2 regions of the Neobacillus sp. K501 genome follow, and region 2 is predicted to be linked to the other one. Evidence: a T-box and tRNA genes for the amino acid it is inferred to sense, from the RefSeq annotation. Region 2 holds a T-box; the other holds one or more tRNA genes.
The links. The T-box of region 2 lies ahead of ACWM35_RS06090 (glycine--tRNA ligase). A T-box ahead of a tRNA ligase gene usually reads a tRNA of that ligase, here a tRNA-Gly.
Positions count from the first base shown of each region.

Region 1: it encodes a tRNA-Gly, which carries the amino acid that the T-box ahead of ACWM35_RS06090 (glycine--tRNA ligase) is inferred to sense. The anticodon was not compared.

Region 1 covers NZ_JBSLYA010000001.1:855,080-859,507, reverse strand. The annotation lists gene ACWM35_RS04255 (FecCD family ABC transporter permease) at 1-644, shown strand, start outside; gene ACWM35_RS04250 (FecCD family ABC transporter permease) at 641-1,648, shown strand; tRNA gene ACWM35_RS04245 (tRNA-Gly) at 1,802-1,875, shown strand; gene ACWM35_RS04240 (B3/B4 domain-containing protein) at 1,954-2,625, opposite strand; gene queG (tRNA epoxyqueuosine(34) reductase QueG) at 2,734-3,855, shown strand; gene ACWM35_RS04230 (amidase domain-containing protein) at 3,989-4,428, shown strand, end outside.
Region 2 covers NZ_JBSLYA010000002.1:312,278-316,705, reverse strand. The annotation lists gene era (GTPase Era) at 1-468, shown strand, start outside; gene ACWM35_RS06100 (YqzL family protein) at 630-770, shown strand; gene recO (DNA repair protein RecO) at 805-1,557, shown strand; T-box leader at 1,608-1,779, shown strand; gene ACWM35_RS06090 (glycine--tRNA ligase) at 1,845-3,227, shown strand; gene ACWM35_RS06085 (helix-turn-helix transcriptional regulator) at 3,346-3,978, shown strand; gene ACWM35_RS06080 (pyruvate, water dikinase regulatory protein) at 4,013-4,428, shown strand, end outside.

The DNA of each region.
Region 1 (4,428 bases), on a different contig from region 2:
TGCTCTTTGCCTTTGCCGGAGCGGGACTGGGAGCTGCTTTAGTATTCGGGCTTGGTGCAATGAGTCGTGGAGGTTTGACGCCTTTACGGATCACTTTAGCGGGTGCAGCAGTTTCAGCATTATTGGCTTCTTTGGGTGAAGGAATTGCCTTGTTTAACAAGCTTTCCCAAGATCTTGCTTTTTGGACAGCAGGCGGTGTTTCCGGAACAAATTGGATGCAGCTCAAGCTTGTTTTTCCAGTGATTATGTTTGGAATCATTATCGCCATTATTTTTTCAAAAGGATTAACGATTCTCAGTTTTGGTGAGGAAGTTGCCAAAGGGCTGGGACAAAGGACATTATTAACAAAAGCAATCCTGATGATAGTTGTACTCATCTTAGCAGGAGCTGCTGTATCATTAGTTGGATCAATCGCCTTTGTCGGTTTACTTGTTCCCCATATCGTTCGATTCCTTGTAGGTACTGATTATCGATGGATTATTCCTTGTTCGGCCATTTTTGGAAGTGTGTTTATGGTCCTGGCGGATACAATGGCCCGTATGGTCAATCCTCCGTTTGAAACACCAATGGGTGCAATTGTTTCCATGCTCGGGGTACCTTTCTTCCTTTATCTTGCTAGGAAGGGAGGAAGCAAAGGAAGATGATAAATGCGGTTCAGCTTAAAAAAGTAAAGCTCACTATGATCATTGCGCTCTTATTGTTGATTATCGTTTTCGTTGTAAGTGTAGCAACGGGATATGCCTCTTTAACACCTACACAATTAGCCCGAACTATAATTGGTCAAGGAACACCCAAGGAAAATTTAATTTTATTTGATTTCAGGCTCCCACGAATATTGGTGACGATCCTTGCAGGGGCTGGTCTAGCTGTTTCTGGTGCGATTCTGCAGAGTATTACGAGAAATCCTTTAGCAGACCCAGGTATTTTAGGGATTAACGCGGGTGCTGGTCTAATGGTGGTATTTTATGTGATGTTTTTTACACCAGAATCGTCGAACTACATTTATATTCTCCCATTGTTCGCGTTAACAGGTGGGATGATCACCGCTGGAGTAATCTATCTTTTATCCTATAAAAAAGGTGAAGGAGTAGATCCAACAAATCTTGTGTTAATTGGTGTTGGAATGGCAGCCGCCTTATCAGGAGCAATATTAACCTTATCAACCCGTTTAGCACAGGAAGAATATGATTTTTTTGCTAATTGGATGGCAGGAAAGGTATGGGGAGATGATTGGGCGTTTGTTTTGGCACTGATTCCATGGATTGGATTGCTACTTCCTATTGTTTATAAGAAAGCAAATGTCTTAAATACTTTAAATTTAAATGAGAATATTTCTGTTGGACTAGGCGTTAATGTGGAGCGGGAAAGGATCATTCTTATTTTTATTGCAGTAGCACTTGCTTCAGCTGCTGTTTCAGTTAGTGGAGGAATTGCTTTTGTTGGTCTCATGGCTCCACATATTGCACGTGGTCTTGTCGGACCACGTCACCAATTTTTTCTTCCGATAGCTGCAATTATGGGAGCTGCTTTGCTCCTTGCTGCCGATACAATTGGAAGAGTAATCTTAGATCCAAGCGGAATTCCAGCCGGGATTATCGTCACCATCATTGGAGCACCCTACTTTATGTACTTGATGATAAAAAAATAAACAAAACAATTATCAAAAGCTAAAGAAAAGGTCGTCTTTAATAGACGATCTTTTTTAATAGAAAAAATAATTTCGACAAAATTTGCGAACTCCTCTTGACGATTATGAAATTTGTGTGTATTATGTAAAAGTAAGTTGTTGAATTAACCATATGCGGGTGTAGTTTAGTGGTAAAACCTCAGCCTTCCAAGCTGATGTTGTGAGTTCGATTCTCATCACCCGCTCCATACATAGTAACTAACGCAGTGTATCGTTTCAAAGAAGAACGATGCATTGCGTTTTTTTATTTGTCAAAAAAAGATGCCTTATTGGCATCCAATTATTCGGAAGGAAGCTTCTCCTCCATGAATTTGGGTAAACATGTTCATTAAAGATTCAGTTAACTTTTCAGCATTCCGACAATCAGTAGAAGGTCTAAGAAAAATAACTTGGAGGGCGTTTTTGGTTGTAAGTGTGACAGGTGCGCGATTAGAGTCTACGAATGGACTTCCAAATGGTCCCTGTTGGTCGGCACAGATAAGAAGATTATGTAAAGAATTTACCCGTCCATTGAGTCCGTGATATTCTTCATTTACCTTTCCTGTTCGAATGGTAACCGACCCTTGCAAATAATCTAAATCATAAATACCTATCGGTACCTGGTATTGGAGCGAGAAAAAATTATTCAGATCAATGGCACTTTGAACAGGGGTGAGATAATTTTGTTTTTGAACTCTGCGATATAATGCTTCTGCTGAATGACGATAGCGATTGGGGTCTTTTCCTAATTGTTTAAAAATTTTTCTCCATTCCTGGATTCCAGTTAACTCAGTCACGTTAGTACTTTCTAAATCAAAGAAAATCGATTCTTGAAATAGCTGTAGTCTGCCTCGGACCATTTGAGGGGAATCCGCAACGGTGATATTCTTGTATTCAATGATTCCTAGTTTAAAATCAGGAATTTCTTTGATTATTTCCGATGAAAGCTGAATTTCCAACGATTCCACCTCCAAATTTTTATAAAAATAGTTTATCATAATTAGATGCGCAATGAATAATATAGCTACTTCACAATAGATGATTTTTTGGAAGGGAGGGAATGACTAATGGATGTCAGCAAACTTAAAAACGAGCTCATTTCCTACAGTAAAGAAATAGGGATTGATAAGATTGGTTTTACTACTGCAGATACTTTTACGGAATTAAAAAATCGATTGATTCGCCAGCAGGAGCTGGGATATCAATCTGGTTTTGAGGAGCAAGATTTAGAAAAACGGGTAACACCATCCCTGCTTCTTGAAGAGCCTCGATCGATTATTTCGATTGCTCTTGCGTATCCTTCCAAAATGAAGGTTCGGATTGAGGGTAAAAAGGGCGAAAGACGGGGGTTCTTTTCACGTGCCTCTTGGGGTTTAGACTATCATCATATATTACGGGACCGATTGAAAAAACTAGAAGAATTCATATTATTGAAAGTACCAGATGCCCGTTTGAAATCGATGGTTGACACAGGCGAGCTTTCCGATCGAGCGGTGGCTGAAAGAGCGGGAATTGGCTGGAGTGGAAAGAATTGTGCGATCATTACGCCAGAGTTTGGATCCTATGTTTATTTAGGGGAAATGATTACGAGTATTCCATTTGAGCCAGACACTCCGATCGAGGACCAGTGTGGTTCGTGTACGGCTTGTCTAGATGCCTGTCCAACCGGGGCTCTTGTACAAGGCGGTCAAATAAATGCTCAGCGATGTATTGCATTTTTAACACAAACAAAAAGCATGATTCCTGAGGAATTTAGAGAAAAAATTGGTAACCGAGTCTACGGCTGTGATTCCTGCCAAACTTCATGTCCTGTCAATAAAAGAAAGGATTTTCATTTCCATGAAGAGATGGAATCGGATCCTGAAATTGCAAAGCCATTACTCAAGCCAATGTTAAAAATGAGTAATCGGGAATTTAAAAATAGGTTTGGTCAAGTGGCGGGTTCTTGGAGAGGAAAGAGGCCGATTCAACGAAACGCGATGATTGCCCTTGCTCATTTTAAAGATGATACAGCTGTTCCTGATTTAATTGACGTATTACAAAATGAAACAAGTCCAGTATTGAAGGGTACGGCTGCTTGGGCGCTCGGAAAAATTGGCGGTAAAGAAGCTATGTCTGCTCTTAAAAAAGCGGCACAGCAAGACCTGGATCCAATTGTACGAAGTGAAATTGAAAATAGCATAAAGTGAAATTTCAATCAGTGCGGGTCTATTGCCCGTAACTGGGGGATAAATTTTATAAACAGTTAGAGCCAGAAACCAAGAGTTTCTGCTCTTTTTTTGATTCTCCTTCATAAGAATGAAAGAGAAAGGGGAGATGAAGATGAGTGAGTTACTCCAAGAATTGTTTGAACGAAGAGCGGAGCAATTTGTTTCGAAAGAAAAAAACAACCCCAATAATTTTTCAAAAGCACAACAGAAAATAGATACATTAGCCAAACGGTCTGCAGAAATCGTTAAAGTAAAAGCAGCCGGCAAAGTTTTGGAGAGATCTAACGATGAAGTATTTCAAACTATTACTTATCAGGTTCATTATCAATATCTAATCAAACAGAAGGACACGCTTTACCTAGAAGAAGAAACAGAAGCAAGGATAGGTAAGTTTTATAAAAATGACTTAATTATGGATGACGAAATCATGCCTGTTTATGATTCTTTCCCGTCACTAGAGATTCCAACAGATATTGAGGAAATGGATGAAAGGATGAGCTACCAATATAATCGCTTAAAAGCCGTTCAATATGCAGAACGCTGGTGGAATAG
Region 2 (4,428 bases):
AAAGAAATTATTCCAATTTCGGCCCTTGAAGGTAATAATGTAGAGCGTTTATTAGAACAAATTAAATCCTATTTACCAGAAGGACCGCAATATTACCCTGCTGACCAAGTAACCGATCACCCAGAAAGATTTATTATTACAGAATTAATCCGTGAAAAGGCATTGCACTTAACAAGGGAGGAGATACCCCATTCGCTAGCTGTTGTTCTCGATAAAATGGAACGGCAAAAGGGAAAGGATATCATCCATGTAATGGCTACGGTCATTGTTGAGCGTGATTCGCAAAAAGGTATTATTATTGGGAAACAAGGCAGTATGCTGAAAGAAATCGGAAAACGTTCCCGAGTGGATATAGAAAATCTATTAGGATCGAAGGTTTTCCTCGAACTTTGGGTCAAGGTCCAAAAAGATTGGCGTAATAAGATGTCCCAGCTTCGCGATTTTGGCTTTAATGAAGATGAATATTGATAGAAATTACCCTAATAAAAATATTAAAACAACTTTTAAATTATGCATGGACAACATTAACAAAATTTTCGTCTTATGATTTTTGCTTAGGCAGGCTATGATAATTGTAAGGTTTGGGATTGAAATGAAGCTAGTCTAAATAATGAAAGGTGGGGTTTTCGATGATGGATTTTACGTGGAAAGTATTCCTTCAGACAGGTAATATTGACACATATCTTCTCATTAAAGAACTTGAGAAGGAAAACCAAGAGATACCCGGAAATCAGAATGAAGAGCTAGCACAATTTGATTATCCCGTTTGATAAGTTTGTCTAAAGCAACGGGATGGTGACATAAATGCTTCAGAAATGTGAAGGCATCGTCATTAGAACAACAGATTATGGTGAAACAAACAAAGTGGTTACCTTATATACAAGAGAATGGGGGAAGATAGGTGTGATGGCAAGAGGGGCAAAGAAGCCCAACAGCCGTCTTTCCTCTATTTCCCAGCTCTTTACTCATGGCTATTTCCTTGTCCAAAGAGGTTCTGGCTTAGGCAGTGTTCAGCAAGGCGAAATGATTTCCTCTTTTCGATCGATTGCGGAAGACATTTTTTTAACAGCTTATGCTAGTTATATCGTGGAATTAACAGATAAATGTACGGACGATAGAAAGCCAAATCCTTTTCACTTTGAATTACTCTATCAGACCTTAAACTATATGAATGAAGGCTATGATCCTGATATTCTCATGCATATTTATGAAATGAAGATGCTTAACGTAATGGGATTATATCCAACATTGAATCAATGTTCCGTTTGCGGAAGCACAGACGGACATTTTTCTTTTTCAATTAGTGAAGGTGGTTTCATTTGTCACCGTTGTTTAGAAAGAGATGCCTATCATTTAAAGTTAACACCGGCGGCCGTAAAGTTGTTACGGATATTTTATTATTTTGATCTTTCTAGATTAGGAAATATCTCAGTAAAACCTGAAACCAAGGCTGAATTAAAGAAAGTAATATCAACCTACTATGACGAATACTCCGGACTTCATCTTAAGACAAAGAAATTTCTCAATTCGATGGATCAATTTCGCAATCTTTTATAGAAGGAAGATTGACAAATGCACTAGTTTTCGTTATTATGATTTTTAATATCATAGTTGCTATGAAGGAAAATAGTACTTAGCAATCTCTATAAAAGCGAACCTAGGGTGGTGGAAGCTAGGGTATAGAGCACTAAGGAAGGCGTTCTCGAGCATCGTGTAACTTAAAGAGGCTGCTTACAGCAGCAAATAGGGTGGAACCGCGGGTAAACTCTCGTCCCTATGCTTAATTGCATAGGGACGGGAGTTTTTTTATTTTTATTTTTATTAAATTAAAGGAGATTTTGAAAATGAGTGTATCAATGGAGCAAATTGTTTCTCATGCGAAACATAGAGGTTTTATTTTTCCAGGTTCAGAAATCTACGGTGGTCTAGCAAATACATGGGATTACGGACCACTCGGAGTAGAATTTAAAAACAATATTAAACAAGCTTGGTGGAAAAAATTCGTTCAAGAATCTCCCTACAATGTTGGATTGGATGCAAGCATTTTAATGAATCCAAAAACATGGGAAGCTTCAGGACATATCGGTAACTTTAACGATCCGATGATTGATTGTAAAAACTGTAAAGCTCGCCATCGTGCTGATAAGTTAATTGAAAATGCTCTTGATGAAAAAGGCTTAGAAATGGTAGTCGATGGTTTGCCGTTTGAAAAAATGGAAGATCTCATTAAGGAACACAATATTGCCTGTCCGGACTGCGGAAGTCATGACTTTACCGGCATTCGCCAATTTAATTTAATGTTTAAAACCTTCCAAGGTGTAACAGAGTCCAGTACAAATGAAATATTCCTTCGTCCAGAAACAGCACAAGGGATCTTTGTTAACTTTAAAAATGTTCAGCGGACAATGAGAAAAAAATTACCTTTTGGTATCGCGCAAATCGGTAAGAGTTTCCGTAATGAAATTACACCAGGTAATTTCACTTTCCGTACTCGTGAATTTGAGCAAATGGAGCTTGAATTCTTCTGTAAACCAGGTGAGGAATTAACATGGTTTGATTACTGGAAGCAATATGCGGAACAATGGTTAACATCTCTAGGTATAAGTAGAGAAAATTTACGTCTTCGTGATCATTCTGAAGATGAGCTCTCCCATTATAGTAATGCAACTACTGATTTTGAATATAAATTTCCATTTGGCTGGGGCGAACTTTGGGGTGTAGCATCACGTACTGATTATGACTTGAAACAGCATATGCAATTTTCAGGTGAAGACTTTAATTATATCGATCCAGAAACAAATGAAAGATATATTCCATATTGTATCGAGCCATCATTAGGTGCGGATCGTGTTACATTAGCCTTCCTTATTGATGCCTATGAGGAAGAACAGCTTGAAGATGGTACTTCAAGAACGGTTATGCATTTCCACCCAGCGCTGGCTCCATTTAAAGCAGCAGTGCTTCCGTTATCAAAGAAATTGTCTGAAGAAGCGAAAGAAGTATTTGCATCTTTAGCAAAGTATTTTTCGGTTGATTATGATGAGGCAGGGTCAATTGGTAAACGTTATCGCCGACACGATGAAATCGGTACTCCGTTCTGTATTACCTATGATTTCGATTCAAAAGAAGACAAAATGGTAACGGTTCGCGACCGCGACACAATGGAGCAAACCCGTGTTCCAATTGCAAACCTAATTAACTTTATCCAAGAAAAGATTTCTTTTTAACTAATGATAGAAAAGGTGCTATTTCGCACCTTTTTCTTTATATTTAATTTAAAAAATAATTAGTATATAATATTTCTATATACAGGATAACGTTTTTATACATATAAAGATAAAAATGGTGGTGAGTAAAATAGAACTGACGAAACGCCAAGATCAAATCATCCAAATCGTAAAAGACCAAGGGCCAATTACAGGGGAACAGATTGCGGATCAATTAAACTTAACTAGGGCTACGTTAAGACCAGATTTATCGATACTTACGATGGCTGGATATTTGGACGCCCGACCAAGGGTTGGCTATTTTTATACGGGGAAATCTGGTACGCAACTTTTAACTGAAAATCTTCAAAAAATCTACGTCAGAGATTATCAATCGATGCCTGTAGTGGTGAAAGAAAATGTTTCAGTTTATGATGCGATTTGTACAATGTTCCTTGAAGATGTGGGGACATTATTTGTTGTAGATAATAATTCTCTGCTAGTGGGGGTGCTTTCTCGGAAGGATTTACTGAGGGCAAGTCTTGGCAAACAAGAACTTACCGCACTGCCAATTAACATTATCATGACAAGAATGCCTAATATTACGATGTGTGAAATGGAAGACCTATTAATAGATGTGGCCAAATTACTGATTGAGAAACAAATTGATTCTTTACCAATTGTTAGAAAATCAGAAAATGGCTTTGAAGTTATCGGGCGAATTACAAAAACAAACATTACAAAAGCATTCGTTGCTTTAGGAAATGAATAGTAAAGATTACTTACAGAGGAGCTGTTGAGGAAGAATGAACAAGCCAGTTATATATGTTGTATCTGATTCAGTAGGGGAAACGGCTGAATTAGTAACAAAAGCCGCAATCAGCCAATTTAATGGCGCAGGAATGACATTAAAGAGGTTTCCGTACGTCGAGGACAAGGAGCATATTGATGATGTTATCTCACTTGTAGCTTTAGATTGTGCTATGATTGCCTTTACACTGGTTAAACCCGATATGAGGGCTTATATTAAAGAAAAAGCGGACGAAGCAGGAATTTATGCCGTAGATTTAATGGGTCCAATCATGGATCAAATCGAGATATTTAGTGGGAAAACACCTTTGTGTGAACCTGGTCTGGTAAGAAAACTAGATGAAGATTATTTTAAAAAAGTGGAAGCAATCGAATTTGCTGTAAAATATGATGATGGACGTGATCCTAGAGG